Regions from separate parts of the Mesorhizobium monacense genome, predicted to be linked through region 3. Evidence: predicted binding sites of a transcription regulator. Region 3 holds the regulator's gene; each other region holds the start of a gene.
What was found. The regulator LexA, encoded in region 3, represses DNA repair genes until DNA is damaged. The targets are predictions, from matches to a motif close to TGTTCNNNNTGTGTTCNG.
Positions count from the first base shown of each region.

Region 1: AC1RUK_RS31050 (helicase-related protein) is a predicted target of LexA. The motif match lies at 3,870-3,887, and genes of this name have one in related genera.
Region 2: AC1RUK_RS27685 (YifB family Mg chelatase-like AAA ATPase) is a predicted target of LexA. The motif match lies at 3,592-3,609, and genes of this name have one in related genera.
Region 4: AC1RUK_RS27485 (DNA recombination protein RmuC) is a predicted target of LexA. The motif match lies at 2,211-2,228, and genes of this name have one in related genera.

Region 1 covers NZ_CM165567.1:6,481,324-6,489,309, reverse strand. The annotation lists gene AC1RUK_RS31070 (acetyl-CoA C-acetyltransferase) at 1-546, shown strand, start outside; gene phbB (acetoacetyl-CoA reductase) at 632-1,357, shown strand; gene AC1RUK_RS31060 (FAD-dependent oxidoreductase) at 1,457-2,692, opposite strand; gene AC1RUK_RS31055 (TetR/AcrR family transcriptional regulator) at 2,776-3,360, shown strand; gene AC1RUK_RS31050 (helicase-related protein) at 4,054-7,461, shown strand; gene AC1RUK_RS31045 (RNA-binding S4 domain-containing protein) at 7,474-7,860, shown strand.
Region 2 covers NZ_CM165567.1:5,790,973-5,798,958, reverse strand. The annotation lists gene AC1RUK_RS27695 (malate synthase G) at 1-1,295, shown strand, start outside; gene AC1RUK_RS27690 (GNAT family N-acetyltransferase) at 1,355-1,825, opposite strand; gene AC1RUK_RS27685 (YifB family Mg chelatase-like AAA ATPase) at 1,964-3,496, opposite strand; gene AC1RUK_RS27680 (Ig-like domain-containing protein) at 3,634-5,307, shown strand; gene gshB (glutathione synthase) at 5,398-6,339, opposite strand; gene AC1RUK_RS27670 (GtrA family protein) at 6,409-6,783, opposite strand; gene AC1RUK_RS27665 (glycosyltransferase) at 6,788-7,798, opposite strand; gene AC1RUK_RS27660 (GtrA family protein) at 7,928-7,986, shown strand, end outside.
Region 3 covers NZ_CM165567.1:2,420,857-2,428,842, reverse strand. The annotation lists gene AC1RUK_RS11675 (ComEC/Rec2 family competence protein) at 1-1,100, shown strand, start outside; gene lexA (transcriptional repressor LexA) at 1,094-1,834, opposite strand; gene kynU (kynureninase) at 2,297-3,544, shown strand; gene AC1RUK_RS11660 (hormone-sensitive lipase) at 3,574-4,404, shown strand; gene AC1RUK_RS11655 (molybdopterin molybdotransferase MoeA) at 4,415-5,620, opposite strand; gene moaC (cyclic pyranopterin monophosphate synthase MoaC) at 5,621-6,118, opposite strand; gene trpC (indole-3-glycerol phosphate synthase TrpC) at 6,121-6,933, opposite strand; gene trpD (anthranilate phosphoribosyltransferase) at 6,938-7,948, opposite strand; gene AC1RUK_RS11635 (SurA N-terminal domain-containing protein) at 7,945-7,986, opposite strand, start outside.
Region 4 covers NZ_CM165567.1:5,758,346-5,766,331, forward strand. The annotation lists gene truA (tRNA pseudouridine(38-40) synthase TruA) at 1-161, opposite strand, end outside; gene AC1RUK_RS27470 (GNAT family N-acetyltransferase) at 182-688, opposite strand; gene fmt (methionyl-tRNA formyltransferase) at 685-1,620, opposite strand; gene def (peptide deformylase) at 1,625-2,155, opposite strand; gene AC1RUK_RS27485 (DNA recombination protein RmuC) at 2,261-3,514, shown strand; gene AC1RUK_RS27490 (GFA family protein) at 3,525-3,929, opposite strand; gene AC1RUK_RS27495 (cation diffusion facilitator family transporter) at 3,996-4,961, opposite strand; gene AC1RUK_RS27500 (transglutaminase-like domain-containing protein) at 5,081-5,890, opposite strand; gene AC1RUK_RS27505 (hypothetical protein) at 6,103-6,228, shown strand; gene sugE (quaternary ammonium compound efflux SMR transporter SugE) at 6,536-6,850, shown strand; gene AC1RUK_RS27515 (DUF6481 family protein) at 6,979-7,407, opposite strand; gene AC1RUK_RS27520 (LLM class flavin-dependent oxidoreductase) at 7,630-7,986, shown strand, end outside.

The DNA of each region.
Region 1 (7,986 bases), 2.8 Mb from region 3:
ATCGTCGACCAGGACGAGTACATCCGCCACGGCGCCACCATCGACGCCATGACCAAGCTGAAGCCGGCGTTCGACAAGGACGGCACCGTGACCGCCGCCAACGCCTCTGGCATCAATGACGGCGCTGCCGGCGCGCTGTTGATGAGTGAAGCCGAAGCTGTCAGGCGCGGCATCACGCCATTGGCGCGCATCGTGTCCTGGGCCACCGCCGGCGTCGATCCGCAGATCATGGGCACCGGCCCCATTCCCGCTTCGCGCAAGGCGCTGGCCAAGGCCGGCTGGTCGGTCGGCGATCTCGACCTGGTCGAGGCCAATGAGGCCTTCGCCGCGCAGGCCTGCGCCGTCAACAAGGACATGGGCTGGGATCCCTCGATCGTCAACGTCAATGGCGGGGCCATCGCCATCGGCCATCCGATCGGCGCTTCCGGTGCCCGCATCTTCAACACGCTGGTTTTCGAAATGCGCCGCCGCGGTGCGAAGAAGGGCCTCGCTACGCTCTGCATCGGCGGCGGCATGGGCGTCGCCATGTGCATCGAAGCGCTGTAGCGACAGACTATCCGGGCGGCGCGAGCCGCCCGTTCCATTCTGCATGAAAAGCCCGAAAACAGGGCGGTACCGAAAGGGGAAACGCATGAGCAAGGTTGCAATCGTCACGGGCGGGTCGCGCGGCATCGGCGCGGCGGTATCGGTCGCGTTGAAGAACGCTGGCTATTCGGTTGCCGCGAACTACGCCGGCAATGACGAGGCGGCGACGAAGTTCACCGCCGAAACCGGCATCAAGACCTACAAATGGTCGGTCGCCGACTATGACGCCTGCGCCGCCGGCATCAAGCAGGTCGAGGCCGATCTCGGTCCGGTTTCCGTGCTGGTCAACAATGCCGGCATCACTCGCGACGGCATGTTCCACAAGATGACGCGCGAGCAGTGGAAGGAAGTCATCGACACCAACCTTTCCGGTGTCTTCAACATGACGCACCCTCTGTGGGGCGGCATGCGCGACCGCAAGTTCGGCCGCGTCATCACCATCTCCTCCATCAACGGCCAGAAGGGCCAAGCCGGCCAGGTCAACTATTCCGCCGCCAAGGCCGGCGACATCGGCTTCTCGAAGGCGCTTGCCCAGGAAGGCGCCCGCGCCGGTATTACCGTCAACATCATCTGCCCGGGCTACATCGCCACCGAGATGGTCAAGGCGATCGACGAGAAGGTGCTCAACGAACGCATCATCCCGCAGATCCCGGTCGGCCGCCTCGGCGAGCCTGAAGAGATCGCGCGCTGCGTCGTCTTCCTCGCGTCCGATGAAGCCGGCTTCATCACCGGCTCGACAATATCCGCCAATGGCGGACAGTATTTCGCCTGAGGTTTCGAGCCCCCCGGCGACAACTGATGTACCGGCCCAACGGCCGGTACAGACATACGATCCCACGATCGAAGCTCGTTACCCTAACAATCGCAGCCGTCAGGCGGCAAGCTTCAGCGCTGGTTTGGCTGCAGGCTTGGCAGGGGAGATTGAACCCGGCCCACGCGAAGGTGCCGGCAGCCGGGCCAGCGGCGCGCGGCTGAGGCCTGACAGTTTCAAGGCCATGCGACGCTTCAGCAATGGATTGAGGTTCGTCAGGGAGAGCAGCAGATTGCGGACGAACCGCTTCACCGGATTGCGGGTAAGCGCCATCTCGGTCATCTTGCCCGCCAAATCAAGCACCTCCTGCGCCGCTGGACACCGCAACGTTTCGTAGAGGTCGAGCTCGGCTTCCGACCGCACGCCGTTCACCACATCGCCAAGCAGTTCGCCAAGCACGACCGCGTCGATGATGCCGGTGTTCATGCCTTGCCCACCCGCGGGGCTGTGGACATGCGCGGCATCGCCCATGAGGAACAACCGCTCCTTGCGATACGACCGCACGCGAAAGCGCGAGCTCCACGCCAGGCCGAGCACGCGAGCTCGTTGTCTGGTCGGCCCACGGCTGTCGAGCAGCGCCTGGATGTCGGCAACCGCAGGCTTTTCCGGCGCGTCATCCATTGTTGCAACGATGCGGTACGATCCGTCCGGAAGCGGCGCCACCACTACCAGCCCGGCCGGCGCAAAAAACAGCGACACTTCCTTCGGCCCAACCGGCCAGTCGAGGCGGACGTCGGCGAGCACGAACGACCCGTCATAGGCTGCGCCGTCGAACTCGATGCCGGCCGCGCCGCGCACCAGGCTGTTCATGCCATCGGCGCCGACGACGTAGCGCGCCGATATGAGCTTCTCGCGGCCGTTCTCGACCACCGTCACGCGGGCGCCGTCAATATCCTGAACAACCGCCTTGGCCTCGACTTCGCGATGAATGACGCCGCCCAGGGCAGCGATCCGCTCGGCCAACACCTGCTCGGTCAGGTTCTGGGGCAGCATCAACAGATAGGGATGCCTTGATGGAAGCTTGCCGAAATCGACATCGAGCAGCGCCCGGTTGCGGTCGCGGATGACGAAATTTTGCAGCTTCAGGGCAAGTTCGCCCAGCCGCCCGGTGACACCGAGAGGCTCCAGCGCTTCCAGCGTCTGCGCATGGATGACGCCGGCGCGCGAGGTCTGCAGGCCCTGCGCCAGCCTGTCGATCAGAACGTGATCGACACCGGCCTGGTGCAGCATGATGGACAGCGCCATGCCGGTCGGGCCGGCGCCAATGATCAGGACGTCCGTTGTATCGGGCAACATTTTCCCTCTCCATTTATCAACAAGTGTTGACTTTCTAATCGACGCCATTGCATTTGTCAACAGGTGTTGGCATATGCATTTTCATGACTCAGAATCAGGCGAAGAAAATCAGCAAATCGGACCGCACGCGGGCCCATATCCTCGAGGCGGCGCGGCTACTGTTCGCCGAACACGGTTATGACGGGGCTTCGATCCGCGATGTCGCGGCGCATGCCTCGATCGATCCGGCCATGGTGATCCGCTATTTCCGCAGCAAGGACGAACTGTTCGCCAGGGCGGCGGTCGTCGACCTGCATCTGCCGGAGCTGCGGGTGATTGACCGAGCCGCCATCGGCGAAACACTGATCAGGCGCTTTCTCGAAATCTGGGAAGGTCCGGCCAGCGGCCCTGGCATGACAATTCTGTTGCGTTCGGCGATGTCCAACGACTTTGCTGCCGAAAAGCTGCGCGAGGTGTTTGCCAGTCAGGTGAGGCCAGTGGTTGCGGCGGTCGGTGACCCCGCCGATGCGGGTCGACGGGCCGGTCTCGTCTCGAGCCAGTTGCTGGGTTTGGCAATGTGCCGATACCTGCTGCGGCTTCCTCCGGTCGTCGCCCTGTCGCACGATGAAATCATCCGGAACGTCGGCTCTGTCTTGCAGCGCTATGTGACGGAAGAGGACCTGGCCTGAAGCAGCCGTTTTGACATTGCTGGCCGAGCCTGGTTGTGGTTGCTATGATCGGGCCGACCGATGCACCCAACGCCGATCTGTGCCGGAGCGGCACGCAAAGGTTAACGGCAGCTGCCAAGTCTGTGCGAAACCCACGCCACAAGCTGTGACTTCTCGGTGGATAACCTGTTCACAACACAACATATTGGGGTGAACAAACCAAGAAAACCTGAGCATCGCTGATTCGTCGCCGATTCGTTCCGGCTTTGGCCGAAACATTAACGATGAGGCCCGAAAACGTCGATCAAATCATTAAGGCCGCGTTAGGAAAAGTCAATAATTTCATAACGTTGGCTGAGGTCGATCGGGGTGCGGCGATCGTTCCCCGGCGAAGGTTAACAGCATTGTTCTCCTTGCATAAATCGGGCCAGTTTAGCGATTCAGCATGTGGTGAGACTCGCCGTCAAAAAATCCACATATAGCCGTGAACAAAACCTGAATCAGCGAGAGTCAGTGATTCGTCGCCGATTCGTTCCAGACTCGTTCCAACTCTTAATCGAGACCGGATTTTGTACGAGCCGGACGGCTCTTTGCCCCGCTTGCGGAACATTCCGCTTTCGCTTCGCGCCTGAAATCCTTATGTGTCGGCTGTCACACGCGCCACCACTGGCGTGCTCCCCGGCAACGAGCGGCAGAAGCGTTATTTCCGAGCCGATGAATATCCAGCCGAAACACTCCCAGCCGCTGATCCTTTCGGGCCGCGACGTGACGGCCGTGCTCGGCCCGACCAACACCGGCAAGACCCATCTCGCCATCGAACGCATGGTGGCGCATGAGAGCGGCGTCATCGGCCTGCCGCTCAGGCTGCTGGCGCGCGAAGTCTACACGCGCGTCTGCGAAAAGGTCGGCGCCCACAAGGTGGCGCTCATCACCGGCGAGGAGAAGATCCAGCCGGTGGGCGCCAAATATTCGGTCTGCACCGTCGAGGCCATGCCGCGCGAGACCGACGCCGCCTTCGTCGCCATCGACGAGGTCCAGCTCGCCGGCGATCTCGAGCGCGGCCACATCTTCACCGACCGCATCCTGCATCTGCGCGGCCGCCAGGAAACGCTGCTCTTGGGCGCAGCCACCATGCACGGCATCCTGCAGCGCCTCTTGAAGGGCGTTTCGGTGGTGACGCGGCCGCGGCTGTCGCATCTGGCCTATGCCGGCTCAAAGAAGCTGACCCGCCTGCCCCGGCGCACGGCGATCGTCGCTTTCTCGGCGGACGAGGTCTATGCCATCGCCGAACTGATCCGCCGCCAGCAGGGCGGTGCCGCCGTCGTGCTCGGCGCGCTCTCGCCGCGCACCCGCAACGCCCAGGTGGCGCTGTTCCAATCCGGAGATGTCGATTACCTCGTTGCCACCGACGCCATCGGCATGGGCCTCAATCTCGACCTCGACCATGTCGCCTTCGCCCAGAACCGCAAATTCGACGGCTACCAATTTCGCGACCTCACGTCCGCCGAGCTCGGCCAGATCGCCGGCCGCGCCGGCCGCCATTTGCGCGACGGCACGTTCGGCGTCACCGGCCAGGTCGATCCGCTCGATGAGGAGCTGGTCAAGAAGATCGAAGGCCACGATTTCGATCCGGTGAAGGTGCTGCAATGGCGCACCGCCAATTTCGATTTCGCCAGCCTTGATGCGCTGAAGCGCTCGATCGAGACCAACGCACCGGTCGAGGGCCTGACGCGGGCGCTGCCGGCGGTCGACGCGCAGGCGCTCGAGCATCTGTCGCGCGACGCGGACATCCGTGCTCTGGCCTCCGACGCCAAGCGGGTGGCGCTGCTGTGGGAAGCCTGTGCGCTCCCCGACTACAGGAAGATCGCGCCGGCCCAGCATTCCGACCTCATCGCCTCGATCTATATGGACCTCGCCCGGCATGGCCATGTCGACGAGAACTACATGGCCGAGCAGGTGCGGCGTGCCGACACGACAGACGGCGACATCGACACGCTGTCGCACCGGATCGCCCAGATCCGCACCTGGACTTTCGTTTCCAACCGGCCCGGCTGGCTGGCCGATCAGGCACACTGGCAGGAAAAGACGCGCGAAATCGAAGACAGATTGTCGGATGCGCTGCATGAGCGGTTGACGAAACGCTTCGTAGACCGCAGGACTTCCGTCCTCATGCGGCGCCTTAGAGAAAATACCATGCCTGAAGCCGAAATTAGCCCTACCGGAACCGTCCTTGTCGAAGGCCATCATGTCGGCGAGTTGCAAGGGTTCCGCTTCACCGCCGACCAAAGCGCCGGCGGCGAAGATGCCAAGGCCGTGCGCACGGCGGCACAAAAGGCGCTTGCCACCGAATTCGAGGCGCGCGCCGAACGTTTCGGCGCCTGCGCCAATGGCGACATCGCACTCGGCTCCGACGGCACGCTGCGCTGGATCGGCGCGCCGGTCGGCACGCTGGTCGCCGGCGACGAACCGCTGAAGCCGCGCCTTGTGCTTCTGGCCGACGAGCAGCTCACCGGTCCCGCCCGCGACAAGGTCGCGGCGCGCGCCGAGCGCTTCGTCAACTTCCAGGTCGAATCCCTGCTGAAGCCACTGGTCGACTTGAAGAATGCCGACCAGATCACCGGCATCGGCCGCGGCATCGCCTTCCAGCTGGTCGAGAATTTCGGCCTCATCAACCGCCGCGACATCGCCGAAGAGATGAAGTCGCTCGATCAGGAAGGCCGCGCCGCGTTGCGCCGGTTGGGCGTGCGCTTCGGCGCCTACCATGTCTTCGTGCCGGCGCTGGTCAAGCCGGCGCCTGCCGGACTGGTGACATTGCTTTGGGCGCTGAAGAATGACGGCAAGGACAAACCGGGCTTCGGCGACGTGGTTCACGCCCTGGCCTCCGGCCGCACCTCGGTGGTCATCGATCCCGCCTTCGACAAGTCCTTCTACAAGCTCGCCGGCTACCGCAATCTCGGCCGCCGCGCGGTCCGCGTCGACATCCTCGAGCGGCTGGCCGATCTGATCCGTCCCGCGACCAACTGGAAGCCGGGCCTCGGACAGCGCCCCGACGGCGCCTATGACGGCCACGCCTTCATGGTGACGCCGCCGATGATGTCGATCCTCGGCGCCACTGCTGACGACATGGAAGAGATCCTGAAAGGCCTCGGCTACCGCGCCGAGCCGAAGCCTGCCGCCGAGGTCAAGGCGCGGCTCGAAGCGCAGGACAATGCCGCGCGCGAGGCAGCTGCCGCAAAGCTGGCGGCGGAAGAAGCTGCGCGCGCCGAGCAGGCCGTGACGACGGAAGCCACGACTGAAGTCGCAGCCGAGGCGCCGGTGGAGGGTTCTGAGCCTGATGCCGCAGTTGAGGCCTCAGCCGAAGCACTTGCCGAGCCCGTCGCCGAGGCAGTAGCGGAGCCTGTCGCGGAAGAGCAGACGGTAGCTGCGGCTGAAGTCGCGGAAGAGACCGCGCCCGTAGCGGAAGCCGCAGCGGAAATACCGGCCGAACCTGCGTCGGTCGCCGAACCAGAATCCGAACCCAAGGTCGCCGAGGTTGAAGCCGCGACGGTCGAGGCGACCGAAGATGCAACGCCCGCTCAGGAAGCGCTGCCGGCCGAGCCAGCCACGGTGGCGGAAGCCGCTGCCGGCGAGCCCGCTCCGGAAGCCGAGCAGCCAAAACCCATCCTTTTGTGGCGGCAGGGCCGTTTCGAGCAGCGCCCACGCCATCGCCATCACGACAACCGCCGCGACAATCGCCCGCGCAACGGCCAGGTCGCGCAGGGCCGAAGCGATGCCCCGGCGGATGCCGGCGGCGGACAGCCGGTGACCGCACCAGGCGAGCGGCCGGCCTACCAAGGCCGACGCGACCAGCGCGACGGCGCCGGCAAGCCGCGCTTCGATCGCTCAAAGTTCAAACCCAAGCCCCAGGGCGAAGGCGGCCGCGAAGCCAAACCGCAGGGCGAGCGTCCCGATCGCCGCGACAGCCGACCCGACTGGAAGGGCGGCAGGCCGGACGGCAAGGGCGGTGCACAAGGCGGCAAGCCTGCATTCCAGGCAAAACCGCGAGAGGAACGTCCGGTGCGTTTCGATCCGGACTCGCCCTTCGCCAAGCTCGCCGCTCTGCGCGACCAGTTGAAGAAGTAAGTCAAAGGTCCGATGGTTGCCGAAGGCCGCCAGAGAATAGACAAATGGCTGTTCTTTTCCCGCGCGGTGAAATCGCGCTCGCTGGCGGCGAAGCTGGTGGTCGCCGGACGCGTGCGCATCAATCGCGACAAAGCAGCGCAGGCCTCGGATCTGGTCAAGCCTGGCGATGTCCTGACCATCACGCTGGAGCGGCGCATCTTCGTCTGGAAGGTACTCGAAACGGGCGTCCGGCGCGGCCCGGCTGAAGAAGCGCGCCTGCTTTACGAGGACATGTCGCCACCGTCGGCACCGAAGGGCGAGGCCGTTCCGGATGCGATTCCGGCGCTGCGCGACGCCGGCAGCGGCCGGCCGACCAAGAAGGAACGCCGCCAAACCGACCGGCTCATCGGCGAGGATTGAAGGCACGAGCGACTTTCGCCAGTGTCGCGCTCTGGAATTCCATTCCGGAGACGCCGACATCCTTGGGAATAGCCGCCCTTGCCAGCGGCAGGCAAAGGCGTTACCTCACCAAAAAAGCCCAACAAA
Region 2 (7,986 bases), 3.4 Mb from region 3:
TGATGAAGGGTGACCTCGCCGAAGAGATCAGCAAGGGCGGCAAGACGTTCGTCCGCAAGCTCAATCCGGACCGCGGCTACACATCGCCCAACGGCGGCCAGCTTGCGCTGCCCGGTCGCTCGCTGATGCTGGTGCGCAATGTCGGCCACCTGATGACCAATCCGGCAATAACAGACCGCGACGGCAACGAGGTGCCGGAAGGCATCATGGACGCGGCGCTGACGGCGCTGGTCGCCCTGCACGATGTCGGCCCGGGCGGGCGGCGGATGAATTCCCGTGCCGGCTCGATGTATGTGGTGAAGCCGAAGATGCATGGGCCGGAGGAAGTCGCCTTCGCCGTCGAGATTTTCGACCGCGTCGAAGCGCTGCTCGGCATGGCCAAGAACACCATCAAGATGGGCATCATGGACGAGGAGCGGCGCACCACCGTCAACCTCAAGGAGGCGATCCGCTCGGCAAAAGAGCGTGTGGTGTTCATCAACACCGGCTTCCTCGACCGCACCGGCGACGAGATCCACACCTCGATGGAAGCCGGCCCGATGATCCGCAAGGGCGACATGAAGCAGGCCGCCTGGATTTCCGCCTATGAGGCCTGGAACGTCGACACCGGTCTCGAATGCGGGCTGGCCGGCCACGCCCAGATCGGCAAGGGCATGTGGGCGATGCCCGACCTGATGGCGGCGATGCTGGTCGAGAAGATCGCCCATCCCAAGGCTGGCGCCAACACCGCCTGGGTGCCGTCGCCGACGGCGGCGACGCTGCACGCCACCCACTACCACAAGGTCGATGTGCACGCCGTGCAGGCGGCGCTGAAGAACCGGCCCAAGGCCAAGCTCGACGACATCTTGTCGGTGCCGGTGGCGGTACGGCCGAACTGGACGCCCGACGAGATCCAGCGCGAACTCGACAACAACGCGCAAGGCATTCTGGGCTATGTCGTGCGCTGGGTCGACCAGGGCGTCGGCTGCTCGAAAGTGCCTGATATCAACGACGTCGGCCTGATGGAGGACCGCGCCACGCTGCGCATCTCCTCGCAGCACATCGCCAACTGGCTGCGCCACGATGTCTGCTCGAAGATCCAGGTCATGGATGCCCTGCAACGCATGGCGGCCATCGTCGACCGCCAGAATGTCGGCGATCCGCTCTACCAGCCGATGGCGCCCGATTTCGACAGCTCCATCGCCTTCCAGGCCGCCTGCGATCTGGTCTTCAAGGGCAGCGTCCAGCCCAACGGCTACACCGAGCCGGTGCTGCACAAGCGGCGGCTGGAGCTGAAGGCGCGCGGGCAGGCCTGAACCGAAGGCCAGGCGCCAGCGCCCCTCCCCTCAAGGGACTACGCCGCTTACCCCTCGTCTCACGCAGGCGAGATCGAGCACGACATGAAGATGTCGGTATGTCTGACATGCTCCGGGGTTTCGCGGAAGGACGGGCACGGTGTGAAGCCGAACGACTCGTACACGGCAATGGCGTGCGTCATGTAGAACGTCGTGTGGATCAACACTGTTCGGCTCCGGCCCTTCGCGATTTCCGCCAGTGCTGCCCCCATCAGCGCACGGCCGATTCCTTTTCCGCGAAACGATTCATCGACAAAGAATTTATGGATCTCCACCGACTTGTCGTCGAACGGGTCGAAGGCGAGGCAACCCGCCGGCAGGCTCTCCGATCGCGCGATGAACGGCATGGCATCCGGCGCGCCGAACGTCGCCGCCAGTTGGCTGCTGCTTATCTCCGGGTGGAAAATCGCCATCACGTCTTCTGCCGAGACGCCGTAAGGTTGCACCGCATCGGCGTCCCATTGCGCAAGATTGCGGCAAAGCCCGGCCATGACACGGAAGTCCTCGGCGCTGCGCGCCGGCGAAACCGAAATCATCCCCCGCCTCAGCTCCAGGTTAGGTCCATGACCGTAACATACGCGACTATCGGGCGCGAACCCGTATGAGCACTTCCAGCGAGCGGCAGAAGTCTACGCCGCCTGCGCCATCCGCTCCGACATCATGCGATAGGAGATCGCCTCGGCCAGATGGATGCGGCCGACGGTCTCGCTGGCGTCGAGGTCGGCGAGCGTGCGCGCCACTTTCAAGACGCGATGGTAGGCGCGCGCGGAAAAGCCGAGTTTTTCGCTGGCGTCCTTGAGCAGCGCCAGGCCGGCGGTATCCGGCACGGCGATCTCCTCGATGATCGAGGGCGAGCAATGCGCATTGGTGGTGGCGCTGGTGACGCCCAGCCGCTCGAAACGCTCGCGCTGGATGGTGCGGGCGCGCGCCACGCGCAACGCCACGGCCGCACTCTTCTCCGCCTTGTCGGGCCGGATCAGATCGCCGGCCGAAACCGCCGGCACCTCGATGCGGAGATCGATACGGTCGAGCAGCGGGCCTGATATCCGCGCCTGGTAGTCGGTGCGGCAGCGCTCGCCGCGCAGGCAGCGATAGCCCGGCTCGCCGGCCATGCCGCAGCGGCACGGGTTCATCGCCGCCACCAGCTGGATGCGCGCCGGATAGGTGACGCGATGGTTGGCGCGCGCGATCATGCAGTCGCCGGTCTCGAGCGGCTGGCGCAGCGCGTCGAGCGTCTGCGGCGTGAATTCGGGAAACTCGTCGAGGAACAGCACGCCGTGATGGGCAAGCGACACTTCGCCGGGCCGGGCCCGCAACCCGCCGCCGACCATCGCCGCCATCGAGGCAGAATGGTGCGGGGCACGGAACGGCCGCCGGTCGGTCAACTTGCCTTCGCCGAGTTCGCCCGCGACCGACGCGATCATCGAGACTTCGAGCAATTCCTTTGGCGCCAGCGGTGGCAGGATCGACGGCAGCCTTTGCGCCAGCATCGATTTCCCCGAGCCCGGCGGGCCGACCATCAAGAGATTATGCCCGCCGGCCGCCGCTACCTCCAGCGCCCGCTTGGCGCTCTCCTGGCCCTTGATGTCGGCAAGGTCGGGCAGGTCGCGTGCCGAGGCGTGGATGCCGGCTTCCGGCCGCGACAGCACTTGCGTGCCGCGAAAATGATTGGCGATGGCAATCAGGCTGCGCGGTGCCAATATGTCGAAATCCTTGCCGGCCCAGGCCGCTTCCGGCCCGCAGGCGAACGGGCAGATCAGGCCCTTGCCTTCGGCATTGGCGCCGATCGCCGCCGGCAGCGCGCCGGCCACCGCGGCAATGGTGCCGTCGAGCGACAATTCGCCAAGCACGACATAGCCGGCCAGCATGTCGCCCGGAATGGCGCCAAGTGCCGCCATCAGGCCGAGCGCGATCGGCAAATCGTAGTGGCTGCCTTCCTTGGGGAGATCCGCCGGCGCCAGATTGACTGTCACCTTCTTCGACGGCATCGACAGGCCCGAGGCATGCAATGCCGCCTGCACCCGCTCGCGGCTTTCAGCCACCGCCTTGTCGGCCAGGCCGACGATATGCATGTTGACCTTGCCCGGCGCGATCATCACCTGGACGTCGACCGGCACGGCCTCGATGCCCTGGAAAGCAACCGTGCGAACCCGCGCCACCATATTTTTCAACACCCCCGGACCTGACTCGCTCAAAGCCGATGCAATCAGGCCGTGAGCGACGTCGAGCAAGACAAGCACAGATTTCCGAGTTAATCAAGAACATTACGGGAACGTATGGTCAGTCGCCTTCCGGCGAAATGTCAACGCAGTGCGCAGAACTCCATCGGACTGCCTCCGCCCGGAGTAGAATTAACCAACATGGAAAAGGCGAAGGGGTTTGTCACCGATCCGACTCGCATACGATGTTATGGTTGGAAACGGGGGACATCCGCAGCGCGTCCAGGCGCAAACGCGAGGAAGACAGGATGCCGACCTTAAGCAATGGCAGTGAGCTCACCGTATGGGAAGAACCCGAATTTCCCAATCCGAGCCCTGACGCGGTGCTTTTCAGCATTACCGAAACCGACGGCGACGTGATCGGACCGATAGGGGCAAAGGCGGATTTCCCATTCGGTGGGATCGACCTGGCTTCGGTTGATGTCTTCGACGGCTTCTTCACCATCACCAGTCTCACCCACGAGGGCAGGACCGAGACCTGGACGACGGTGGAAACGCAGGTTTTCGACAATGAAGGCAATTTCGTCCGCACCCTGACTGACCAGGCGGCCTACCTGTCGGCCCGGATCGTCTCGGTCAACGCCGACGGCCCCGACACCGTCACGGTGACATGGATCGGGGCGAACGAATATTTCGGCGGCGAAAATACCCAGTACGGCCAGCATCAGATCACCCTGGAAGGCGGCGCGCTTCAGCCCAACACCTTCGTCAATCATGCGCCCACGGTGGCCAATCTGAATTTGTCGGTTTCGCAGGGGCAATTTCTCGACGACATCAAGTTCAGCGCGGCGGATGCCGACTACGATCTCCTGAGCTTTGTCATCCTGGACGGGCCCGACCATGGCACCCTCGAGCCGAGCACAAATTTCGACGGCAACTACTATCCGTTTCACCAAGGTCACGTCGGCACCAGCCTGCACTATCATCCGGGCTTTCTGAGCGACAATCTGTTCGACTACATGCCCGAGGCCGGCTTCGTCGGCACCGACAGCTTTACGGTTTACGCCACCGACGGCCAGGGCAACAGCAATGTGGCGACGATTGCGGTCACTGTCACACCCCCGGCCGAATCGATCACGATGAGCGACGCCACAAGCACCGTGAGCTATGGAAGCTACGATCATGCCGTTCTCGTCGCCGCACTGGGCGGCGACGACCGCGTCAGCGGCACCCCGTTCAACGATACGCTCGACGGCGGCGCCGGCCACGACCAGCTGTTCGGCGGCGCAGGCGCCGACACGATCATCGGGGGTGCGGGCACCGATTGGCTGAAGGGGGGCGGCGGCAATGATGAGATGAGCGGCGGTGCCGGCACAGACGCCATCCGCGGCGACACGGGCGACGATGTCCTCGACGGCGCGACCGGCTCCGACGACCTGCGGGGCGGCGCTGGTGACGACAGCCTCAATGGCGGCGCCGGCCGCGACCGACTGGCCGGCGACGCGGGCAGGGATGTCTTCGTGTTCGACGCGCTTGGACCGGCGAACTACGACAGTATCGACGACTTCAATGCGCTGGATGATATGTTCCGGCTGGACAGTTCCGTATTCGTCGGGCTGTCGGCCGGCCCGCTTTTCGCTGCGGTCTTCGGGCTCGACAACAAAGCCACCGATGACAGCGACCACATCCTTTACGACGACGCGACAGGCGCTCTGCTGTTCGATGTGGACGGCGTGGGCGGAGCGGCGGCTGTCCAGTTCGCCACCGTGCGCCCAGGCACCTGGCTCACCGCCGACGACTGCTTCGTGGTCTAGGGCAATTCCAGGAAAAGCGTGCAACGGTCTTCCGTCAGGAATTGCGTAAAAACAAAGAGTTAGAGGATCGGTGGGGCGCAGTTACGTGGACTACCGCCTCTTGTTCTCAACTGCATCCCAGAACAGGCTGGCGATGTCGGCGCCACCAAAGCGCTGCACTTCGCGCACGCCGGTCGGCGAAGTCACGTTGATCTCGGTCATGTAGTCGCCGATGACGTCGATGCCGACGAGGATGAAGCCTCGCTCCTTCAGCGACGGGCCGATGCGGGCGCAGATCTCGCGTTCGCGCTCCGTCAGCTCGGTCTTTTCGGCGCGGCCGCCGACATGCATGTTGGAACGCGAATCGTGCTCGGCCGGCACCCGGTTGATGGCGCCCACCGGTTCGCCGTCGATCAGGATGATGCGCTTGTCGCCCTTGCGCACGTCCTTCAGATAGCGCTGCACGATATAGGGCTCACGGAACATCTGGCCGAACATTTCGAGCAGCGAGGCGAGGTTGCGGTCGGCCTCATGCAAATGGAAGATGCCGGCGCCGCCATTGCCGTAGAGCGGCTTGACGATGATGTCGCCGAACTCCTTGCGGAAGGCGGCGACTTCCATGGGATCCTTGGTGATCAGCGTTTCCGGCATCAAGTCCGGGAATTCGGTGACGAAGATCTTTTCCGGGCTGTTGCGTACCCAGGCCGGGTCGTTGACCACCAGCGTCTTCGGGTGGATGCGCTCGAGGATGTGCGTGGTGGTGATGTAGTTCATGTCGAAGGGCGGATCCTGACGGAGCAGGATGACATCCATCTCGGACAGGTCGGTGCGCACCTTCTCGCCCAGCGAATAGTGGCTGCCCTTCTCGTCGCGGATCTGCATTTCCTCGATGCGGGCAAACACCTTGCCGTCGCGCATCGACAGCCGGTCGGGCGTGTAGTGGAACAGCTGGTGGCCTCGCCGCTGTGCCTCCAGCGACAGCGCAAACGACGTGTCGCCGGCGATCGACACCGTTGAGACATGGTCCATCTGGACGGCGATTTTCAAGGGCATCTTGGGTCTCCGGCGCGATCCTTGTCGCCGATATAAGGAACTCGGCGGCTTCTGCCAATCAGCCAGAGCCTATCGATCGAAGACGAGGCGGGAATAGCCGATGAAGGAAAGCGCCATGGCGACCAGCGAGGCGATAGCGAGCGCCGCCAGCGGCGGCATTGCCGGCAGGGCAACCAGGATCGCGCAATAGACGGCATAGTTGACGATGCTGGTGGCGATGCCGACGCCGCCATAGCGCGCGCCCTCCGTCGCGATGCCGCGGCTCGACGGCGAGAAGGTCAAATGGCGGTTGAACTGCCAGGTGACGGCCAGCGCAAAGCCGATCGAAAGCACGCGGGCGACCAGCGGGCCAAGCGGCGTGACGGCCAGCAGCAGCCACAGGGCCGCCGCATCGGCGACGAAACCGACGCCGCCGGCAAGGATGAAGTGGAGGAGACGGCTCACGGTTCTACGCCGCCCGGGGAGTCTTGCCCGGTGAGGGTTTCAGGGCAGTCTGCTCAGCGGCCCGTTCACGCCGTTCGACGCGGCCGGACGGCATCGACAGATAGAAGATGCGTTTCTGTTCGGCGCGGCCGCGCGAGACCGAATCGAGGATCAGCCCGGTCACCACCGCCAGCATGGAGAGCAGCAGCAGGCCGACGGACAGCACCCAGGTCGGCATGCGGGGCACGAGGCCGGTTTCGGCGAATTCGATCAGCACCGGCGTCATCAGGGTGAGGCTCGCCCCCAGGAAGAACACGGCAAAGGCGCCGAAGAAGCGCAGCGGTTGCGTCTCCTTCATCAGCATGGCGAACATCCAGAGGATCCTGGCGCCGTCGCGATAGGTCGACAGTTTCGACGATGAGCCCTCCGGCCGGCGGCCATAATCGAGCGCGATCTCGCTGACCGGCAATTTGAGCTGCGAGGCATGCACCGACATTTCGGTTTCGATCTCGAAGCCGCCCGAAACGGCTGGAAAGCTCTTGACGAAGCGCCTGGTGAAGACGCGGTAACCGGAGAAGATGTCGGTGAAATCCGAACCGAACAGCCGCTTGTAGAGGCTGTTGAAGATGCGGTTGCCGAAGGCATGGCCGGAGCGGCCGGCGTCGTCGGTGACGCCTCGCCTGGTGCCCACCACCATGTCGCAGCGTTCGGTCAGAAGCGTGTTGATCAGCTGCGGCGCGTCCTCCGGCGCGTAGGTGCCGTCGCCGTCGGCCATCAGATAGATGTCGGCCTCGATGTCGGCGAACATGCGCCGCACGACATTGCCCTTGCCCTGGCGCGGCTCGCGGATGACGGTGGCACCGGCCGCGCGGGCTCGCAGCGCCGTCAGATCGCGCGAATTGTTGTCGTAGACATAGATCGCGGCCGAAGGCAGCGCCTCGCGGAACCGCCGCACCACCTCGGCGATCGTCGGCTCCTCATTGTAGCAAGGCAGGAGCACGGCAATATCGGGCTCGTGGCGAACTTCATGCGGCATTTTCGTCTCCGGAGGCCTGTTTTGGCACGCTGGCCGCGTTGAGTGCCAGCCCGTTCAAGCGGCTTTACTATTTATTGAAGCCGTTAAGGCTAGGTTTAAGCCGCATTTCTTCCCACAAGGGTCACGACGATGAGCTCAGGCAAGGCCGGCGCTTCCTCCTGGAAGCCCGATTTGATGCTGGCGCTGCT
Region 3 (7,986 bases):
ATGCCGGCTGGTCGGACTACCGTGCCGGCAGAGCGACGTCGCCGCCGCCACGGCGATCGCCGCTCGCCTTCGTCACGCGAAAATTCCTGCTCGGCATGGGCGGCCTCGCCATGACCTCCATCATCGCCGGCAGTGCGACCGCGCTCTTCGCCATCTGGCATTTTCAGCGCGTGTCGCCGCTCAGCCTGCTTGCCAACCTGGCCGTCATGCCGATCGTCTCGCTGATCGTCATGCCGTTCGCCGTGCTCAGCGCGCTGGCGATGCCGTTCGGCGCCGATGGACCCTTCCTCTATGTGATGGGCAAGGGGCTGACGGCGATGATCGCAATATCCGGATGGATTTCCGAGCGCTCGCCGATCGATGCTGTCGGGCTGATCTCCATTCAGTCGGTACTGCTGGTGACGATCGCGCTGGTCATCGCCACCATGGCGACGACATGGCTCAGGCTGGCAGCCGTTCCGTTCGCATTCGCCGGCCTGCTGACTGTCTCCGACACTCGCACGCCTGACGTTCTCGTCTCGGAGGATGGGCATCTTGTGGCAATGCCGATCGGGGGCGGCGAACTCGCCATCAACCGCGTGCGATCGAACGAGTTCACCACCGACAACTGGAAACGGGCTGTGAAGTCCGAAACCATTGTGGAGCCCGAGACCTTCGAGAAGGGTGACGCGCGGTTCGACATGGATCCGGCCGACCTGCCGCCGGGCTCACCCTTCTACTGCAGCAGCGGTCTTTGCCTCGCGCGGCATCCGTCTGGCGCGATCATCGCGTATGCAGAAGACCGCAAGGACGCGTGGCGGGCGTGTGCTTTCGCTACCCTGATCATCGTCAACGACGCCACCGCCTACGACCCTTGCCGCAATCCGCTTGTCCTTGTCGTCAGGAAACGGCAACTTGCCCGCTTGGGCAGCGCCGCTGTCTTCTTCGATCAGCAATCGGCAATCGCGCCGGCAGAGATAGACTTCGCGGTCGAGCAGCCGTACCGGCCCTGGCACGAGCAGCGAAGATTCTCACGCGAGGCGAGGGGCCTGCCGCCTTACAAGAGACCCGAAAGGCAGGCCAGCAAACCGCCGCCAAAACAACCGCCGCCGCCTCAGTAGCGGCGGATCAGACCGACCAGCTTGCCCTGCACCTTGACCCGGTCGGGCCCGAAGATGCGGGTTTCATAGGCCGGATTGGCGGCTTCCAGCGCAATCGAGGCGCCCTTGCGGCGGAAGCGCTTCAGCGTCGCTTCCTCCTCGTCGACCAGCGCCACTATGATCTCTCCCGGGCTCGCCGTGTCGGCGTTGCGGATGATGACCGTATCGCCGTCGAAGATCCCGGCCTCGATCATCGAATCGCCCTTGACCTCCAGCGCGTAATGCTCGCCGCCCATGATCATGTCCGGCGGCACCGAGATCGAATGCGTCTGATGCTGGATGGCGTCGATCGGCACACCGGCCGCGATCCGCCCCATCACCGGGATGGACACTGCCGCAACCGCATCGTCGTCATTGCCCGCCTGGGGCGTGCGCGACGATGCCATAGGCTTGATCTGCCGTCCGAGGCCGCCCTGCCCAAGACTGCCCTGAATGACGCTCGGCGAGAACTTCTTCGCCGCATTGAGGCCGGGAGCAATCGAGTCCGGCAGGCGCAGCACTTCGAGCGCGCGCGCCCGATTGGGCAGCCGGCGAATGAAACCGCGCTCCTCCAGCGCCGTGATCAGCCGGTGGATGCCCGACTTCGAGGCAAGATCGAGCGCCTCTTTCATTTCGTCGAAGGAGGGTGGAATGCCGCTTTCCTTCAGCCGCTCATGGATGAACATCAGCAGTTCATGTTGTTTGCGTGTCAGCATCGCGGCCCCCAACGGAATCAGAAAAACAAACCCAGAACAAACACTATCTGTTCCAGTTGTGTTCCGCAACTGTTTAAAGTTTAATGAATGGGTTAAGGCTCCCGAAACGATGTCGCGTGCGACAGCGAATATCCCAGCCCCTTAGATGCCGGCTTCATCGCATTGATTTTGTTATCGTTTACGGCCAACCACCGGCCTGGGAGCTGGTTGGAAGTCGGCAATCATTCGCCGCAAACAATGTAGGTAGGGCCGTGTTTGACGATCCAGCCCGCTCGATGCACCGTGAACGAAACGAACTCAAAATGCCAACTATGAGCAGGGGTCGAGGGTGTCGTTGGGCCGATAAGTCATCAATGCAGGTTCTTGCAGCGCGATGGCCTGTGATGAGAGAAAGTACCGATCGTCGGCTTGTGTCATCATTGCGTGCCGGTGTCGTGCGTATCTGGGGGGAGCAGACATATCATGACAGGAATTCCTGATCTTGCGGCCGTCGAAGCGATGGACGCCGCGGATCCACTGCGCCCCTTGCGCGACCGCTTCATCCTGCCCGAAGGGGTAATCTATCTCGACGGCAATTCGCTGGGTGCAGCCTCGCATGCCGCCTTCGACGAGCTACGCAAGGCGGCGACCGAAGAATGGGCGTACGACCTCATCCGCGCCTGGAACACTGCCGGCTGGTTCAACATGCCGGTCGAACTCGGCGATCAGCTCGGGCGCCTGATCGGCGCCGCTCCCGGCCAGACGGTGGTCTGCGACACGACATCGATCAACATCTACAAGCTGCTGCACGCGGCAATGGCCATCCGGCCGGATCGGCCCGTCATCGTCGCCGAGGGCGACAGCTTTCCGACCGACCTCTACATGGCTGAAGGTGTCGCCTCGACTCGAAAGAACACTGTGCTGCGCCTTGCAGGCGTCGACGCACCGACGATCGAAGAGCTGATCGACGACCGGGTCGCGGTGGTGCTGGTCAACCACGTCAACTACAAGTCAGGCGAACTGCGTGACATGACGGCGCTGACGCGCATCGCCCATGACGCCGGGGCGCTGATCGTCTGGGATCTCTGCCACACAGCAGGCGCCATGCCGGTCGAACTGGACACGGCGAATGCCGATTTCGCTGTCGGCTGCACCTACAAATATTTGAATGGCGGCCCGGGCTCTCCCGCCTTCATCTATGCCGCGGAGCGCCATCATGCCGATGTGCTGCAGCCGCTCAGCGGATGGTGGAGCCACGCGCGGCCCTTCGCCTTCGAGCAGGCCTACGCAGCCGGCACCGGCATCCGCCGGTTTCTGTGCGGCACGCAGCCGGTCCTGTCGATGCGCACGCTGAAGGGCGCGCTCGACATCTGGAACGATGTCGACATGGCGGCCGTGAGAAAGAAAAGCATCGCCCTGGCCGACCTGTTCATCGAACTCGTCGAGGCAAAATGCGGCGCCTATGGTCTCACGCTCGAAAGCACCCGCGACAGCGCCAGGCGCGGCAGCCAGATTTCATTCATGCACGAGCACGGCTACCAGATCATGCGGGCGCTGATCGAACGCGGCGTTATCGGCGATTTCCGGGCGCCGTCGACCATACGCTTTGGCTTTACCCCGCTCTATGTCGGCTACGCCGATGTGTGGCACGCTGTTGAGGTGTTGGAAGAGATCCTGCGCAGTGGGGCCTGGAAAGACGGACGTTTCGCCGTCAAGTCAGCCGTCACCTGAGCGGCAGGGAGAGCAGGGGGAGGGCACAGTTGCTGGAACATCGTATTTCCGACTGGGACAACGCCTATACAAACGGCGCCAACATAGCTGGCGGCGATCGCTGGCCGGCCGCCTGGGTCGAGCCCGCGCGGGCCTTTCGTGACGCTCTTTCGGCCGAGGGCAGGGCGCGGCTCGACATCGTCTACGGCGACAGACCGCGCAACCGGCTCGATCTTTTCCTGCCGAGCACCCCGCCCAAGGGGCTCGTGGTGTTCCTGCATGGCGGTTACTGGAAGGCGTTCGACAAGAGTTTCTGGTCGCATCTTTCGGCCGGGCCGATCGGGCATGGCTATGCGGTGGCTATGCCCTCCTACACGCTATGTCCCGAGATACGCATCGGCGGCATCGTTCGCGAGGTCGGCGCGGCGATCGGCAAGGCGGCGGCACTGGTCGATGGGCCATTGATGCTGACCGGGCATTCGGCCGGCGGCCATCTCGCCAGCCGAATGGCGAGTGCAACCACGCCTCTGTCGCCCGAAGTGACTGGTCGCATACGTCATGTCGTGTCGATCTCGGGTGTGCACGACCTGCGCCCGCTCATGCGCACAGCCATGAACGAGACGCTGGCGATCGACGAGGCCGAAGCACTGACCGAAAGCCCGGCCCTTCTGCGCCCGATGGACAATGCACGCCTGACCTGCTGGGTCGGCGGTGGCGAGCGCGCCGAGTTCCTGCGCCAGAGCGCGCTGCTGGCCAATGTCTGGATCGGCCTCGGTGCCGCGACCAGCTCGGTGGTCGAGCCGGACCGGCACCATTTCAGCATCATAGACGGTCTTTGCAACCCGGAGCATCCGCTGAGCCGGACGCTGGTTGTCGAGTAAGGGAACGGGTTCAGCGCAACATCAGCACGCTGCAGGCAGCGCCTGCTGCAGCGGCAGGGGCGAACGGCTCGCGCACGATCAGCCCGTTGGCGTCGGCGAGCATTCTCAGCATCGAGGAATCCTGGATGCCGAACGGCGTCGCCACCAGGCTGTCTCCATCTTCCCGGACCACGGCACGCACATAGTCTTGCCTGAGATCGTTGGCCGGCATCGCGGTCCCGAGGCGGGCCGCGCGCATGTCCTGCTGGAAGCCGCGGTCGCCGAGCCGCGCCAGCAGCGGCTTCAGGAACAGCTGCGAACAGACGAGGCTGGCAACCGGATTGCCGGGCAAGCCGATGCAGCTTATCTCCCCGAGCCGACCGAACATCAGCGGCTTGCCCGGGCGCATGGCGATCTTCCAGAAGTCGAGCGTCATGCCTTCGCCGGTCAGCACGTCATGGATCAGGTCGTGGTCGCCAACCGAGGCGCCGCCGAGCGTGACGATGACATCGGCGCGTTGCTCGACCGCCTGCCTCACCAGCGCGGCAATTGCCTCCTTGCGATCGGCGGCGATGCCGAGGTCGAGTGCACGGGCGCCAACCGATTGCGCGGCGGCGGCGACGCCATAGGCATTGGACGAGATGATCTGGTCGGGGCCGAGCTCGCTGCCCGGCGGCAGGAGTTCGTCGCCGGTGGCGATGATGGCGACCAGCGGCCTTTTGACCACGCTCACGCTTGGGTGGTTGGCCGATGCCGCCAGGGAGAGTGCCACCGGATCGAGCAGTCGGCCTTTTTCGAGCAGCACGTCGCCCCTGGTGAAATCGAGACCGACGCGGCGGATATTGCGTCCTTCGGCTGTCGGTTCCGTTACCTCGATGGCGCCGCCGCCGAGATCCCTGACATTCTCCTGGATGACGATGGTGTCGGCGCCTTCGGGCAGCGGCGCGCCGGTGAAGATACGCACTGCCTGACCATTGTGGACAGCACCTTCAAAGCCACGCCCTGCCGGCGCCATGCCAATCACCGAAAGCCGCGCCGGCACTGAGGCGATATCGGCGGCCCGAACGGCGTAGCCATCCATGGCGGAGGCGTTGAACGGCGGCTGGGTGCGCAGCGCCATGACGGGTTCGGCCAGCACCCGGCCAGTTGCATCGATGAGCGCGACGCTTTCGCTGCCTGTCGGCCGCGCGCCTTCAAGCAGGCGCTCGAGCGCTTCGGCGACCGGAACCAGCGCCATCTAGGCGCCTGCCTTATGGCTGGTGGACCGGTAATCGCCTGATTTGCCGCCGGTCTTTTCGACCAGCCGGATGCCGGAGATCACCATGGCGCGGTCGACCGCCTTGGCCATGTCGTAGATGGTCAGGCACGCGACCGAGGCCGCTGTCAGTGCCTCCATCTCGACGCCGGTCTTGCCGGTGACGCGGGCCAGCGCAGTGACCTTCAGGCCTGGAAGCGAATGGTCCGGCTCGATGTCGACGGAAACTTTGGTCAACAGCAGCGGATGGCAGAGCGGGATCAGCTCATGCGTCTTCTTTGCGGCCATGATGCCGGCGATGCGCGCGGTGCCGAGCACGTCACCCTTCTTGGCATCCCCGGCCAGGATCATGTTCAGCGTTTCGGGAAGCATAGCGACAAAGCCTTCGGCGATTGCCGTCCGTGTCGTCTCGGCCTTGTCGCCGACATCGACCATGTTGGCCTCGCCCTTGGCGCCGAGATGGGTGAGGGCGGCTGCCATCGTCAGATGGCCTCGGCCGGCGCCTTGCCTGTCAAAAGCAGGCGTGTTGCCGCCGCGACATCCCGTTGCCGCATCAGGCTTTCGCCAACGAGGAAGGTGCCGATGCCGCTCCGTTGCATCCTGAGGCAATCGTCATGGGTGAAAATACCGCTCTCGCTGACCAGCAGCCGGTCGGCCGGCACCATCGCCGCCAGCCGCTCCGAGGTTTCAAGGCTGGTTTCGAACGTTCTCAGATTGCGGTTGTTGATGCCGATCAGCTGCGATGACAGTTCTACCGCGCGCTGCGTCTCGGCCTCGTCATGCACCTCTATCAGCGCATCCATGCCGAGCTCGAATGCCGTCGCCTCAAGCTCGCTCGCCAGGGCATCATCGACGCTGGCCATGATAATCAGGATGGCATCGGCGCCCCAGGCGCGAGCCTCATAGACCTGATAGGGATCGAACAGGAAATCCTTGCGCAGCGCGGGCAAAGACACGGCCTTGCGCGCATTGGTGAGAAATTCCGGCGCGCCCTGGAAAGACGGTGCGTCGGTCAGCACCGAAAGACAGGCGGCGCCACCTTTCTCATAGGCCTGCGCCAGGGCTGGTGGGTCGAAGTCGGCACGGATCAGCCCTTTGGAGGGGCTTGCCTTCTTGATCTCGGCGATCAGGGCGAAGCCGCCCGTTCTGCGCTTGGCCTCGACTGCTGCCAGAAAGCCGCGCGGTGCTTCGGCGTCCTTCGCTCGCGCCTTGATCTCGGCCAGCGGCATGCGTGCCTTCGCTGTGGCGATCTCGTCGCGTTTGTAGGCCTCGATCTTGCGCAGGATGTCGGACAAGGGCCTATCCGTTCGAAATTGCGACCAGCCTGTCGAGCACCTGGAGCGCCCGACCGCTGTCGATGGCTTGCGCCGCGCTCGCCATGCCGTCGGCAAGCGTCGTCACCTTGCCCGCCACCACCAGACCGGCACCGGCATTCATCAGCACCGTATCGCGATAGGCGCCTGCGGCACCGCCCAGCATGTCGCGCAGGGCCTTGGCGTTGTAGGCGGCGTCGCCGCCTCGCAACTCGTCCTTGCTGTGGCGCTTCAGCCCGACCGCTTCCGGGGTCAGCGTGAAGCTACGGATCTCGCCGCCGACGAGTTCCGCCACCTGCGTCTCCCCAGTGGTGGTGATTTCGTCATAGCCGTCGCCATGCACGACCCAGGCATGGTCGGCGCCCAACGCCTTCAGCGTTTCGGCGACCGGCATGATCCATTCCGGCAGGAACACGCCGACCATCTGCCTGAGGACGCCGGCCGGATTGGACAGCGGCCCGAGCAGGTTGAAGATGGTGCGGGTGCCGAGTTCGCCGCGGATCGGGCCGACATGCTTCATCGCCGGATGATGCGCCGGCGCGAACATGAAGCCGACGCCTGTCTCGTGGATGCAGCGGCCGATGGTTTCCGGCGGGATGTCGATCTTGACGCCGAGCGCGGTCAGGACGTCGGCGGCACCCGTGAGAGAGGACAGGCCGCGATTGCCATGCTTGGCGACCGGGACGCCGCTGCCGGCGATGACGAAGGCCGATCCGGTCGAGATGTTGACCGAGTGCGAATTGTCACCGCCGGTGCCGACGATGTCGATGGCGCCGTGCGGAGCGTCGACGCGCAGCATCTTGGCACGCATCGTGGCGACGGCGCCGGAAATCTCGCTCACCGCCTCGCCGCGCACGCGCAGCGCCATCAGGAAGCCGCCGATCTGGCCGGGCGTCGCATCGCCCGACATGATGATGTCGAAGGCTTCACGCGCCTCGTCGAACGAAAGGGCGTTGCCGCCCGCGACCTTGGCGATGTGGGTCTTCAGCGCGCTCATCTGGCCTGCGCCTGGGCAACGGCGGCCTGGTCGATGCG
Region 4 (7,986 bases), 3.3 Mb from region 3:
CCGGCATCGGTGCGGCCGGCGCCGCGCAGTGAAACCTGCTCGCCGCAGAATTTGCCAATCGCCTCTTCGATCGCCTGCTGTATCGAAGGCTGGCCGGCCTGGCGCTGCCAGCCAGCATAGAGGCTGCCGTCATATTCGATGTCGAGACGAAAACGCGGCATGACAGGCGGCTGTTCGCCGCTTAGGCGGCAAGCGCAGTGAAGGCCGAGGCGTAGACCAGCTTACCGGCCTCGGGCGCATCGCCCCAAGCGAGGGCCTGCAATGCCTCGCCCTGGTACTCGCTTTCGAAATTCTCGGCGCGGGCATGGGTGTAGCCGAAGCGGCCGTAATAGGCCGGATCGCCGAGCACCACGGCCAGGCTCTCGCCGGCGTCCTTGAGGCGGATATGCGCCTCGCGGATCAGCGCGCCGCCAATGCCTGAGCCATGGAAGGACGGTTCGACGGCCAGCGGCGCCAGCGCCACGGCCGGGAAGCTCTTGCCGCCGTTGCCCACGAAAAGCCTGGAAAACAGGATGTGGCCGACCACCTGGCCGTCCTCTTCCACCACCAGCTCGACGACGGCATCGCCGCCGGTGACCAGCGCGTCGACCAGTCCGGCCTCCGCCTGCTGGCCGAATGCATGCTCCTCGACGAGGCGGATTGCCTCGCGATCCCGCGGCGTCGCCACGCGTATCGACATCATGCTCATGAGAGTTTCGTTCCTTTTTCGATCTTGGCTCCGCGCAGAAACTCCTGCGCGGTGGTGGGCCTTCCGCCCGCCCGTTGAACTTCGACCAGCCTGATCGCGCCTGACCCGCAGGCAACCGTCAGTCGGTCATCGAGAATTCCTCCCGACTCGCCGACGCCATCCGTAAGCGTCGAGCGAAGCAGTTTCAGCCGCTCCATGCGGCCGCCAATGTCGACCTCGCACCACGCACCCGGAAAGGGCGAGAGGCCGCGAATGTGATTGTGGACTTCGCCGGCAGGCCGCGTCCAGTCTACGCGTGTCTCCGATTTATCGATCTTTTTGGCGTAGGTCACCCCCGCCGTCGCCTGTTGGGTAAATGTCAGACAATTTATCCCCAGCCGCGTCAATGCTTCCACGATCAGCGAAGCGCCTATGTCCATCAGCCGGTCATGCAACTCGCCCGCCGTCATATCGGGTTCAATGGCGCATTTTTCAACCATTGCCACCGGACCGGTGTCAAGGCCCTCTTCCATCCGCATCACCATCATGCCGGTCTCAGTGTCGCCGGCCATGATGGCGCGCTGGATGGGAGCAGCACCGCGCCAGCGCGGCAGAAGCGACGCGTGACCGTTGAGACAGCCGAGCCGGGTTGCTTGCAAAACCGCCTTCGGCAGCAAAAGCCCATAGGCCACGACCACTGCGACATCGGCGCGCAGGGCAGCGAACGCCTGCTGCTCCGCCTCGCCCTTCAGCGATGTCGGCGTCCGCACCTCGATGCCCAGCCGCTCGGCCTCGCGCTGCACCGGCGACGGCGTCAGCTCCAGCCCGCGCCGGCCGGCGGCGCGGGGCGGCTGCGTGTAGACGGCAGATATTTCGTGGCCGGCCTCGGCGATCGCCCGCAACACCGGGACGGAAAACTCCGGCGTGCCCATGAAGATGACGCGGAGGGGCATGCCCCTATCCCACCATCTTGCCCGGCGCCTTGTCCCTGGCGAGCTTCTTGAACTTCTTCACCACCATGTCGCGCTTCAGTTTCGATATGTGGTCGATGAACAGCACGCCGTTGAGGTGGTCGATCTCGTGCTGCAGGCAGGTCGCCATCAGGCCCTCGGCCTCCATCTCCTGCAGCTTCCCGTCGCGGTCGAGATATTTCACCCGCACCGAGGCGGGGCGTTCGACCTCGGCATAATAATCCGGGATCGACAGGCAGCCTTCCTCATAGACCGAGCGCTGGTCGGAACTTTCGAGGATCTCCGGATTGATGAAGACATGCGGCGCCGGCGGCTCGTCTTCCTTGGCAAGGTCGATGACCAGCATGCGCAGCGGCTCGCCGATCTGGATTGCCGCGAGACCGATGCCGGGCGCGTCATACATGGTGTCCAGCATGTCGCCGGCCAGCTTGCGCAAGGGCGCGTCGACGCGCTCGACCGGTTTGGAAACCTGGCGCAGGACGGGATCGGGAAGAATGATGAGCGGCTTGATCGACATGGCGTCTCACCTAAGACGTCATGCGAAAAGCGTCAACGGGGGGGCAGTTTAGGCTCGTTCACGTTTTGATCTGTGCCAGCAGACCGAATCATCTATGCTGGCACGATGAACGACCTGACCTCCATCCTTTCCGAACCCGTCGCCCGGCTCGGCGCCAGCACGTTCACGCTCGGCCATGCGCTGGCCTTCGGCACGGTGCTGTTTCTCGGCCTGTTCCTGGCGCTGGTCGTCGCGCTGTGGCGGTCGGCCAGGGCGCGCGCGGTGGCGGCTGCGGAAGCCGCTGACCACGCCCGCGATGCCGAGGCGCGGGTGGCCGGCATCCTGCAGAGCCAGGCCGAGATGCAGGGCCGCATGGGCGCGATCGCCGAAGTGTTCGGCGCGCGGCAGGCCGAACTCACCCAGTCGATCGGCCAGCGGCTTGATGCGATGACCGGGCGTCTTGGCCAGACCATGACCGAACAGACCAAATCGACGCATGAGAGCCTGGCCAAGCTGCAAGAGCGGCTGGCGGTGATCGATACGGCGCAAGGCAACATCCAGTCGCTTGCCGGCCAGGTGGTGCAATTGCAAGCGATCCTCTCCAACAAGCAGACGCGCGGCGCCTTCGGCCAATCGCGCATGGAGGCGATCGTCGCCGACGGCCTGCCGCATGGCGCCTATGAATTCCAGGCGACCTTGTCGAACGGCAGCCGGCCCGACTGCCTGGTGAGGATGCCGAACGGCGCGCCGTCGCTGGCCATCGACGCCAAATTCCCGCTGGAAGCCTGGAACGCCATCCGCGCCGCCGACGGCGCCGACCTGCAGAAGGTCGCCGCGCAAGCCTTCCGCCGCGATATCGAAATCCATGTCCGCGATATCGCCGAAAAATACCTGATCCAGGGCGAGACTCAGGACACCGCCTTCATGTTCGTGCCCTCGGAATCGGTGTTCGCCGAGATCCACGAGAATTTCGAGGCGGTGGTGCAGAAGGCGCATCGCGTGCGCGTCGTCATCGTCTCGCCGTCGCTGCTGATGCTGTCGATCCAGGTCATCCAGGCGATCCTCAAGGATGCCCGCATGCGCGAGCAGGCGCATCTGATCCAGGGCGAGGTCATCCGGCTGATGGAGGATGTCGGGCGCGTCGACGAGCGGGTGCGCCGGCTGCAGACGCATTTCGGCCAGGCGACGAAGGACATCGACGACATCCTCGTCTCGACGTCGAAAGTGACCAAGCGCGGCCAGAAGATCGAAGCGCTGGAGTTCGCGGAAGGCGAAGCCGAGGCGCCGGGCCCCGGTGCCGGAAAGGTCGAAGCCAGCGCGCGCGTCGCCGATTCCAAGACCGGTCAGCTGCGGCTGCGTGTGGTCGAAGACGGCGACTGACCGTCCGGCGCTACTGCTCCTCGACGGTCGTCATGCCGTCAAATTCTGGCAACCAGTGCAATGCCGAGCGGTGCCAAACCTGTTTTCTCGGCACAAGCTCCTCGCGCTGACGCGCCGTGCCGACCCTGATGCCGTAGATTTTCGGACCGTCGCCGACGGATGTCGCATAGAGATGCGATCCGCACTCGCCGCAAAAACCCTGGGCGCGCTTGGCGCCGGTGGATCCGGTCTTGATATAGACCTTCGGTGTGCCGCTGGTGATCCTGTAATTGCTTTCCGGTGCCGGAACCGTCACCCGGAAGGCAGTGCCGGTCAGCTTCTGGCAATCCGTGCAATGGCAGATCGAGGTCTTTTCCGGATCGATCTCCGCCTCGTAGGTGATGGCGCCGCAATGGCACCCGCCGTCGATTCTCATCTTCGTTCCTCCCGAAATCCAGCCGCAATCTTAGCGTGGCGCGGTCGCGAGGCAACGGGCCAGCGACTAGTCCAGAGCCTCTCCGGTTGCCGATACGATCGCCTTGCGCCGGCGCTCCCAGGTTCCTGTCGCCTGCGGCTTGACGAACAGCCGCGAAATCTCCGGCATTTCCGTTTTCAGCACGGCCTCCAGCCGCTCGACGCAAGCTTCGATCTCCGGTGCCGTCAGATGGTCCTCGAATTCGATGCTGAGGCCGGCGACAATTTCCTGCGGGCCGATATGGACGCTCAGTATACCATTGGCGCGCTGCACAGCCGGGTCCTGCTGGGCAATGGCCAGCACCTTCTTCTGCACTTCGGGCGAGGCCGGTTCGCCGAGCAGCAGGCCCTTGCTCTCGCGGGCCAGGAAGATCGCTGTCGCACCCAGAATCAGTGCGATGCCGATCGAGGCGGCGCCGTCGAGTTCAGGCATGGCGAATACCTCCGCCGCCAATATGCCGACAAAGGCGACGATCAGGCCGAGCAGCGCGGCGCTGTCCTCGAATAGCACCGTGTAGACGCTTGGATCCTTGCTGAGCCGCACCGCCTCGAACCAGCCGAGCCTGCCTTTCTCGCGGCGGAACTCCTTCAGCGCCACGTACCAGGAGCTACCTTCGAACAGGAAGGAGAGGCCAAGCACCGCATAATTGACCATGGCATTGGCGACCGGCTCGGGCGCCATGATGTGCACCACCCCTTCATAGAACGACACGCCGGCGCCGAGCGCAAAGACGAGAAGTGCGACGATAAAGCTCCAGAAGTAGAGCTCGCGGCCATGACCGAGCGGATGCGTGCGGTCGGGCGGCCGGGCGGCGCGGTGCATGCCGTAGAGCAGCAGCCCGCCATTGCCGGTGTCGACCAGCGAATGGACGCCTTCCGACAGCATTGCCGAGCTGCCGGTGAAGAAGGCGGCGGCGAATTTGGTCAGCGCGATGGCGAGATTGCCGGCGAGCGCCGCGTAGATGATCTTCCTCGACCCGCCATGCGCCGCCATGGTGTGCTGCCCTGTCCGATGCTCCCGAGAGCCTAGCGGCCAACCCGCCAAAGCTCCACAGGCATTCACAACGCGCGAACGGTCCAGTCGTTCAGAGGGAAGGTGACCACCGCGAGCCCCTACTCGACGACCTCGTCGGTCCATACTTTGAAGCCGGCGAGCGTGCCCGGCCCAAAGATATGGGTCAGCGGTACATCGGCCGCGTCGCGGCCGGAGGCGATCAGGATACGGCCGATGCGCGGGGCGTTGTTGCGCGGATCGAAAGCGTGCCAGCGGCCACCGAGATAGACCTCCATCCAGGCGGCGAAGTCCATGCTCGACCATGGTTTTGGCGTGCCTATATCGCTGATGTAGCCGGTGCAGTAGCGGGTCGGGATGTTCAGCGCCCGGCAGAAGGCGACCGCCAGATGCGCGAAGTCGCGGCAGACACCGCTTTGCTCGCGATAGGCCTCGGCTGCAGTGCGCGTCGGCCGCGCATTGCCGTAGTTGAAGACGATGTGGTTGTGAACGAAGTCGCAGACCGCCTGGACACGTCGAACGCCGAGCGGAGTGTGGCCGAACAGCCGCCACGCTTCGTTTGCCAGCACATCGCTCTCGCAATAGCGGCTGGGCAGCAGGAACAACAGCGTGTCCGACGGCAGGTCGCGCACCTCATGCTGCCAGGCCATCAGGTCGCCCATCTCGAAGGTGCCGGGGTCGCGGATCACCGCGTCGGTGCCGAAGGTGAAACGCCCGGGCGGGGCGACAAGACGGTTGCACCAATTGCCGAAGCTGTCGCGGTAGCTTTCGATCGGCACCGGTGGATTGGAGGTCAGGAAATCCGGCCGTTCGAGATCGGATGCCCTGGAATAGTGGACATTGAGCATCGCTATCAGCGGTGTTTCCTGCGGAAAGTCGAAGCTCATCTCGCAGCCGATGTGGATTCGCATTCTCGTCCTGACCGGCCTGCCTGATCGTCATCCGGCGAAAGCCGGATTGATGCTGCAGTGCAGCCAAGACCATCGCATGGTCCGGGACCGTTGACGAGGAAAATAGAAAATGCGTTGACAGCCCCTCAACTGGCGCGCCGAGATGCAACAGGCTCTTGCAGTCGGACCAATCTCTTGTTTCACTTCGGGGCCACCAATTGGAGGAACGAATCATGGCTAAAGGTGCGATGAAGGCGGGCAAGGAAGCCCGCAAGCCGAAGAAGGATGCGAAGAAGCCCGCCGCAGCCCCGGCGCTCAAGGCGCCACCGGTCAAGGCGATGAGGCTTAAGGAAAAGTAGGCCGCTCTGGGATATTCTAATCCCGGCAAATCCGTTTCGGCGCAGATTACAGACCGGCGGCATGAACAATGCTGCCGGTGTTTTGTTGATCGGGCAGGGGAAGCTTCCTAAATGGGAGCGGCGAGGACGACCTCGTGCTTTCTCCGAAATCCGGCCGGGACGACCCGCCATCAAGTGTTGCTGTGTGTGCGTGTCGTTATCCCAAATCGCGCGCACTTTTGGGCGACACGCAGCATTCCTGGGTGCGTGTCGTTGTCCCAAAACCGCTACGCACTTTTGGGCGACACGAAGCAATGGAGCGTTCCCGATGTCGTGGATTTTTTTGTTCTTCGCCGGCCTGTTCGAGATCGGCTGGGCGATCGGCCTCAAATACACCGATGGCTTCTCGAAGCCGCTGCCGACAGTCCTCACCATCGCCTCGATGATCGTCAGCCTGGGCTTGCTTGGCCTGGCGCTGAAGGCGCTGCCTGTGGGCACGGCCTATGCCGTATGGACCGGCATCGGCACCGTCGGCACGGCACTGCTTGGCATCTGGCTGCTCGGTGAGCCGGCGACCGCGATCCGGCTCGGCTGCATCGCGCTTATCGTCTGCGGCATCATGGGGTTGAAACTCGCAGCCTGATGCAGGCAGCCCGCCCGCTCCAATGCCTGACAAATTTTGCCAATGCCTGACAAATTTTGCATGCACAAACGCGTTCAGGGCCGCTGCGGGCGGCCCTGGCATTCGATCCGAGTCGATCGCGCCGAAAGCTAGCGGGCGGAGAAACCCGGAGGCGTCCTGCCGGTGCGCTGCTTGCGTGCCGCGTAACGTGCATCGCGCTTGGCCTTGCGTTCGGCTTCGTCGGCAAGCAGACGGGCAATGCGCTCGTTTTCTTCTGCCTCCCGAATCTTCGCCTCCGCTTGCGCCGCTTCTTCAGCAGCGATGCGGGCCACTTCCGCGGCTGCCTCGCGCTCGGCCTTCTCGATCGCTTCGCGCGCAAGCTTTTCCTGCCTCAGCCTGGCCTTTTCGGCCTCGCGCGTCGCACGTGCCTCGAGGATTGCCTTGCGTTCGGCCTGTCGCGCCAGCACCGCAGGATCATCTGCCGCCGGCTTTGACTTGAAGCGCTCCAGAAGCGCCTTCTTTGCCTCGTTCGCGGCATTGCGCCGCTCGAAAATGTCTTTTTCCCTGTAGATAGCCAAGTCCACTTCCCTGAAGTCAATTCGCGACGCTTACATACGCGCGAAAACCGAGAGTTCAAGCGCCAAAACGGTATGCCAGCCATGAAATTCTGGGCTGTTGCAGCCGGGAGACGCTCCTTTCGGCCGAAATCGACATGCACTGTTCACCGTCCGCCCCTCTGGCGGCACAGCCGGCCGATCGCTACCTCTAGCTCGAAAATCAAAACGCTGGGATGACATGCCATGGAACTTGGTCTCTACACTTTCGCCGACGTCAGCCCGGAATCGGGGCCCGGTTCGATCGGGCCGCATGAGCGTCTGCGCAATTTGATCGAGGAGATCGAGTTGGCCGACCAGGTCGGCCTCGATGTGTTCGGGCTGGGCGAGCATCACCGGCCGGACTATGCCGCATCGGCGCCCGTGGTGGCGCTGGCTGCGGCGGCAGAGCGCACCAAGCGCATCAAGCTGACCAGCGCGGTCACCGTTTTGTCCTCGGACGATCCGGTGCGCGTCTTCCAGGAGTTTGCGACGCTCGACCTTCTGTCCGGCGGCCGGGCCGAGATCATGGCCGGGCGCGGCTCGTTCATCGAATCCTTCCCG